Regions from separate parts of the Chelativorans sp. M5D2P16 genome, predicted to be linked through region 2. Evidence: riboswitches for the same ligand, from Rfam matches in the RefSeq annotation. Region 2 holds a riboswitch; each other region holds the start of a gene.
The links. A riboswitch is a leader RNA that binds a small molecule or an ion and turns the genes downstream of it on or off. The one in region 2 is predicted to bind thiamine pyrophosphate.
Positions count from the first base shown of each region.

Region 1: it holds a riboswitch for thiamine pyrophosphate, as region 2 does, so the genes downstream of both, thiB (thiamine ABC transporter substrate binding subunit) here and thiS (sulfur carrier protein ThiS) in region 2, are expected to answer to the same signal.
Region 3: it holds a riboswitch for thiamine pyrophosphate, as region 2 does, so the genes downstream of both, thiC (phosphomethylpyrimidine synthase ThiC) here and thiS (sulfur carrier protein ThiS) in region 2, are expected to answer to the same signal.

Region 1 covers NZ_JAXQNM010000038.1:297,419-299,678, forward strand. Annotated here, with positions in the region: gene thiB (thiamine ABC transporter substrate binding subunit) at 1-943, opposite strand, end outside; TPP riboswitch at 983-1,104, opposite strand; gene ispG (flavodoxin-dependent (E)-4-hydroxy-3-methylbut-2-enyl-diphosphate synthase) at 1,310-2,260, shown strand, end outside.
Region 2 covers NZ_JAXQNM010000042.1:164,106-166,365, forward strand. Annotated here, with positions in the region: gene nadC (carboxylating nicotinate-nucleotide diphosphorylase) at 1-481, shown strand, start outside; TPP riboswitch at 647-765, shown strand; gene thiS (sulfur carrier protein ThiS) at 886-1,083, shown strand; gene SIN08_RS23015 (thiazole synthase) at 1,087-1,863, shown strand; gene SIN08_RS23020 (thiamine phosphate synthase) at 1,860-2,260, shown strand, end outside.
Region 3 covers NZ_JAXQNM010000036.1:163,268-165,527, reverse strand. Annotated here, with positions in the region: gene thiC (phosphomethylpyrimidine synthase ThiC) at 1-993, opposite strand, end outside; TPP riboswitch at 1,099-1,218, opposite strand; gene SIN08_RS16840 (DUF2793 domain-containing protein) at 1,315-2,260, opposite strand, start outside.

The sequences.
Region 1 (2,260 bases), on a different contig from region 2:
CGCGCGGCGAGAACCGGAGGGTCTCGGCGGGCTCCACCAATTCGTTGAAAACCGGGTCCAGCGGTTCGGAAGTCTCGCCTGCCGGGAACATCCAGTTCGTCTCCGGAATGATGTCCTGGAAGCCGGGACCGGTCATGAACGAAAGGAACTCTTCGGCGAGCGGATTGTCTGCCCCCTTCACCGTCCGCGCGGCGACCTCCACCTGAAGATAGTGTCCTTCTTCAAAGCTGGCGGCGCGGTAGCGGTCCGTATCCTCGGCAATGCGGTGATAGGCGGGCGAGGTAGTGTAGGAAAGCACCATCGGCACCTCGCCGCTGGTGAACAGGCCGTAGGATTCGCTCCAGCCGGGCGTGACGGTCACGACATTGTCGCGCAGCTTTTCCCAGGCGCCCGCCGCCTCGTCTCCATAGACGGCCTTCACCCACAGGAGAAGACCGAGGCCCGGGGTGGAGGTGCGCGGATCCTGGATGGCGATCTTCGGATCGCTGCCGGATTCCACCAGTTCCTTCAGGCTTTGCGGAGGCGCCTCGATTGCTTCCGTGTCGTAGACGAAGGCGAAGTAACCGTAATCGTAGGGCACGAAGACATCGTCCTCGAAACCGCTGGGCACCTCGATCCTGCCGGGATCGATGCCGTGCGGGGCGAAAAGCCCGGTCTCCTTCGCCGCGTGGATGAGGTTGGTGTCGAGCCCGAGGACGATATCGGCCTGCGTCCCCTCGCCCTCCAGCCGGACCCTATTGAGGAGTGCCACGCCGTCGGCCACGGAGACGAACTCGAGGTCGCAGCCGCACGCGGTCTCGAAGGCCTCTTCCACCCGCGGGCCGGGCCCCCACTCGGCGGTGAAACTGTCATAGGTGTAGACGGTCAGGGTCTCCTGCGCGTGTCCGCTGTTCATCGCGAGAAGGCCGAAGACAAGGGCAGGACAGGCAAGCAACAAACGCATAGGACGCCTCCTCTCATGGTTCCAGGGGAATGAGGCGCCTGACGGTCAGCGTCTAATCCCTCCGCCGGTGCGAGCCGGATCAGGTTCAGCGGGTTGGCGGGCAAAGCCGTGTCGCCTCTCAGCCGAACCGCCGCATGCGGCCGGCACCCCGTTAGAGCAGGCGCGAAAATAGAGCGCGTCGCCGTGTAACGCAAGGTGCCCCGGCGAGCGCGGACCGCCGCACTTTTCGGCGCCTGGTCTGAAACGGCGGCGGAAACCGCCCATTCTGCCAGCCCGGCCATGCGTCCCGCCGCGCACGGCACCATTGACATTTGCGCGCCGCTTCGCCACCTCACGGGCAACGCGTTGAACATGGGGCGCAGGTCCATGACCGCCGCAGCCGTCTCCGGCTACTTTTCCTCTCCCTTCCCGCGCCGACGCGCCGTCGGCGTCGATATCGGCGGCGTCGTCGTTGGCGGCGACGCCCCGGTCGTGGTCCAGTCCATGACCAACACGGACACCGCGGACGTGGATGCAACCGTCGCCCAGGTCGCCGCCCTCCACCGCGCGGGCTCGGAGATCGTGCGCATCACGGTGGACCGCGACGAGGCCGCGGCCGCGGTGCCGAAAATCCGCGAAAGGCTCGAGCGGCTGGGCCATAACGTCCCCCTGGTCGGCGATTTCCACTATATCGGCCACAAGCTTTTGGCCGACCACCCTGCCTGTGCCGAGGCACTCGCCAAATACCGGATCAATCCCGGCAATGTCGGCTTCAGGGAGAAGAAGGACCGGCAGTTCGCGGCAATTATCGAGACGGCGATCCGACACGACAAGCCGGTGCGTATCGGCGTCAACTGGGGCTCCCTCGACCAGGAGCTCCTGACGCGGCTCATGGACGAGAACCAGGAAAAGGGCTCGCCCATGACGGCCCAGGAGGTCACGCGCGAAGCCATCGTGCAGTCGGCGCTGCTTTCGGCGGAGCTGGCCGAGGAGATCGGCCTGCCGCGTGATCACATCATCCTGTCGGCCAAGGTGAGCCAGGTGCAGGACCTGATCGCCGTCTACACCGAACTTGCGCACCGCTCGGACCACGCGCTGCATCTCGGCCTGACGGAAGCCGGCATGGGCACCAAGGGCATCGTCGCCTCAGCGGCGGCGATGGCAATCGTGCTCCAGCAGGGCATCGGCGACACGATCCGCATCTCGCTCACCCCGGAACCCGGCGGCGACCGCACCCGCGAGGTGCAGGTCGCCCAGGAACTGCTGCAGACCATGGGCTTCCGCCAGTTCCTGCCCGTGGTGGCCGCATGCCCGGGCTGCGGAAGGACGACGTCGACC
Region 2 (2,260 bases):
GAAGGGCCACAAGGCCGAGATCGTCTGCACCCGCAAGACGACCCCCGGCCTGCGCGCCGTGGAGAAATATGCCGTCCGCGCCGGCGGCGGGTCGAACCACCGTTTCGGCCTGAACGATGCCGTGCTCATCAAGGACAACCACATCGCCGTGGCCGGCGGCATCCGGTCGGCGGTCGAGCGGGCGCGGGGCGGCGCAGGCCACATGGTGAAGATCGAGGTGGAGGTGGACACGCTTACCCAGCTGGACGAAGCGCTGGCCCTCGGCGTGGATGCCGTGCTGCTCGACAACATGAGCCTCGACCAGCTTGCGAAAGCCGTCACGCGCGTGAACGGCCGCGCGATCACGGAGGCATCGGGCCGGGTGACGCCGGAAACCGCGCCGGCCATCGCGGCAACGGGCGTCGACCTTATCTCGGCCGGCTGGCTGACTCACAGCGCGCCCACCCTCGACATCGGGCTGGATTTCGCGGCGGTGAGGTAGCGGCTTCTCCTCCAAGCCCTTCGTCATCCCGGCAAAGGGAGCGCAAGCGACCGCGCGCCGGAATGACGGGACGGGGCATGGGAGACATACCCGCCCTCTCCTCGCAGTTTGCCCCACCACAACGCCCGGCGCTTGACAAAACCCGCACCATTTCCTCTAAACTTCGACTTTCACCAGGGGGGCCCGGACAACGGGCTGAGATACCGCTGGCCTGAAGGCAGCGCGGTGACCCTTAGAACCTGATCCAGTTCATACTGGCGTAGGGATGGTGCGATGGCTTTCAAGGACTGCCGCCGGCAACCCGCCGAATACCCGAAAGCCTCTCCCTCATCCTTTCCCGGAACTGGTTCGAGACCCCGCGCAACCAAGCGGAGACCACGGCTCATGCGAGGGAAGGAAGAGCGATGAAACTCATCGTCAACGGGCAGACGCTGGAGGCGGAGGCGCAAAGCCTCGCCGCCCTGCTTGCCGAACTCGGCTACGAGGGCGACTGGTACGCGACCGCCGTCAATGCCGAGTTCGTGCCGGGCGAGGAGCGCGAACAGATACGGCTTTCGGACGGCGATCGCGTGGAAATCCTCACGCCGCGGCAGGGAGGCTGAATGATGGGGCTGACCGTCTACGGAACCACGCTGTCCTCCCGCCTCTTGCTCGGGACGGCGCAATACCCCTCGCCGGCCGTCCTCGCCGAAGCGGTCAAGACGTCCGGCACCGCGGTGGTTACCGTGTCGCTGCGCCGCGAAGGTGCCGAGGGCGGGACCGGGGCCGGCTTCTGGTCGCTGGTGCGCGAGTTCGGGGTGCATGTCCTTCCCAACACCGCCGGCTGCCATACCGTGAAGGAGGCGGTGACGACGGCGAAGATGGCGCGCGAGGTCTTCCGCACCGACTGGGTGAAGCTCGAGGTGATCGGCCACCACGACACGCTGCAGCCGGACGTCTTCGGCCTCGTCGAAGCGGCGCGCATCCTCTCGGAAGAGGGTTTCTCGGTCTTCCCCTACACCACCGACGACCTCGTCGTGGCCGAAAGGCTGATCGAGGCAGGTTGTGCGGTGCTCATGCCCTGGTGCGCGCCGATCGGCTCGGCCAAGGGGCCGATCGACGTCGACGCCTTGCGCGCCCTGCGTGCACATTTCCCCGACGTGCCCCTGATCGTCGACGCCGGGCTCGGCCGCCCCTCCCATGCAGCGGCGGTGATGGAGCTCGGATATGACGGCATCCTGCTCAACACCGCGGTCGCCAAGGCGGGCGATCCCGCCGCCATGGCCGGCGCCTTCGCAAAAGCCGTGGAGGCCGGCCACGCCGCCTTCCATGCCGGTGTCCTGGAGCCGCGCGACATGGCCGTGCCATCGACGCCGGTCATCGGGCAGGCGGTCTTCTCATGACGCTCGATCCCTTCTATCTCATCGTCGACAGCACGGCATGGATCGACCGGCTGGTGCCGCTTGGCGTCAAGCTCGTGCAGTTGCGCGTCAAGGACAAGGACGAGGCAGCACTGCGCCAGGAGATCCGCCGCGCACGGGAGACCTGCGCCCGGCACGGCTGCCAGCTCATCGTCAACGACTATTGGCGGCTCGCCATCGAGGAGGGCTGTGACTATGTCCATCTCGGCCAGGAGGACCTCGCCGCCGCCGACACCCGGGCGATCAAGCGCGCGGGGCTCAAGCTCGGCATCAGCACCCACGACGAAAGTGAACTGAAGACCGCTCTCGCGGCCGAACCGGACTATGTCGCGCTCGGCCCCGTCTATCCGACGCTGCTCAAGAAGATGAAGTGGGCACC
Region 3 (2,260 bases), on a different contig from region 2:
GCCCCGGGAAACGATGCCGGTCACCCGGTCGACCGTGAGCGGCACGTAGTGCAGCCGTACGCCGGCATGAATGGTGAAGTAGTCGACGCCCTGCTCGGCCTGCTCGATGAGGGTGTCGCGGTAGACCTCCCAGGTGAGCTCCTCGGCGACGCCGCCCACCTTCTCCAGCGCCTGGTAGATCGGCACGGTGCCGATCGGCACCGGCGAATTGCGGATGATCCACTCGCGGATGTTGTGGATGTTGCGCCCGGTGGAAAGGTCCATCACCGTGTCGGCGCCCCAGCGCGTCGCCCACACCATCTTCTCGACCTCTTCCGCCATGGAGGAGGTGACGGCCGAATTGCCGATATTGGCATTGATTTTGGTCAGGAAGTTGCGACCAATGATCATCGGCTCGATTTCGGGATGGTTGATGTTGGCCGGGATGATCGCACGGCCGCGCGCCACCTCGTCGCGCACGAATTCCGGGGTCACGTGATCGGGAATGGCCGCCCCGAAGCTCTCGCCGTCGCGCTCGAGCTTTTCCTTCAGCTTCTCGCGCCCGAGGTTCTCGCGGATGGCGATGAACTCCATCTCCGGCGTCACGATGCCGGCGCGCGCATAGGCGATCTGGGTGACCGCCTTGCCGTCGCGTGCCCGGAACGGACGGTTGCGCGTGGGGAACTCCGGCGTCAGCCGATCGCCGCTCACAAAGCCGTTGTCCTCCGGCTTGACGATCCGACCATCGTAGCGCTCGACGTCCCCGCGCGCCGTGATCCAGGTTTCGCGCAGACGCGGCAGGCCCTTTTCGATCTCAATCTGCGCCTCGATGTCCGTGTACGGGCCGGACGAATCATAGACCGTTACCGGCGGCTCGCCGGCCGTCGGGTGGACGGCGATCTCGCGCATGGGCACGCGCAGATCGGGATGGCGCGTGCCGGGCTTGTAGACCTTGTGCGAGGCCGGCAGGGGACCTGTCGTGACTTCGGGTGTCGGTTGGTTGCGGGCATCCATGGCATGGCTCCTTCGCGCTTTGCACAGGAGACCCAGTTCTTGGAAGGATGAGGGAGAGGCTCTTTCTGATCTGTGGGCCTGAACCCGGTCGATGGGGCGGTTCCCCGAAAAGCCGTCGCACCATCCCTACGCCAGTATGAACTGGATCAGGTTCTAAGGGTCACCGCGCTGCCTTTTAGGCCAGCGGTATCTCAGCCCGTTGTCCGGGCCCCCCTGGTGAAGACGCAAGTTTAGAGGCGATGGTGCGGGGCTTGTCAAGCGTCTCCGCCCCGTCTGAGTCTTTTCCGGGAGAGAGCCGGTGGTGCTGCCGGCATTGCGCCCTCAGTCGAAAACGACAAAGAAGGTGACTGTGAAGGCGGCCGGCCCGGGCTGCTCCACCACCTCGAAGCTGATGCGGTCGCCGGCCGCGAACGCGAGCATGGCCGAATGGAAATCGGCAATCGCGTGCTGCCCTCCGCTGCCGCCGTAGGAATGCGACAGACGGTAGGACGCGCCCTGCCGGCCGCTGCTTTTCACCGCCTCCAGCGTGTAAGTTCCGGCGGTGCCCGATTGCTGGCTCATCGTCGCCGCTACCACCTTGCCGGAAAAGGGCATGCAGGGGCCGTCCCCGATGGTCTGGCCGCTGCCGAAAGATATCCTCTGGCCGAGCGCGGAACCGTCCAGCCCACCGGTAAAGGCGAGCGCCTGCGCTCCCAGCGTCCCAGCGCTGCTGCCCGTACCCCACAGGCCGCCGGGGAACTTCACCAGCCCGTTGTTGCGGTCGACCACCAGGGCCGTGTGGTAGGCAGCACCGTCCGGGCTGACCTTGATCGAGAAATCGTCGTTGCCCAAAAGCCCGAACAGAGCCCGGGCGCTCCAGGCGGTCTGGAAGATGAAGCCCGCATCCTTGTCCGCTCCCGCCTTGTTCACCGTGGCACGTATGTGGCCGGAGCCGGGCGTGACGTCGTCGTACGAGAACAGGGCCGCGTCGGACTTGATAGCGAAGCGGTTATAGCCATCGGCCGCCGTGTTGACGCCGATCATGGGAACGACGCCGCTGGCCAGATCGTCGGCCGTGAGATTGCCGATCGCGTCCGTCCAGGCGCTGCCGTTCCACACGACAAACCGCGCCTCGTCCTCGACCCAGGCGAGCCAGCCGATTCGTTGCACGAGCCTGATCCAGGCGCCGTCGGCGAAATAGGCGATGTTGGAGTCCCACCCCTCCCAACCATCACTCGCGCCCTCAGCGACGATGTAGCGGTCACCCTCCTCGGGCGTATCGGGCGGC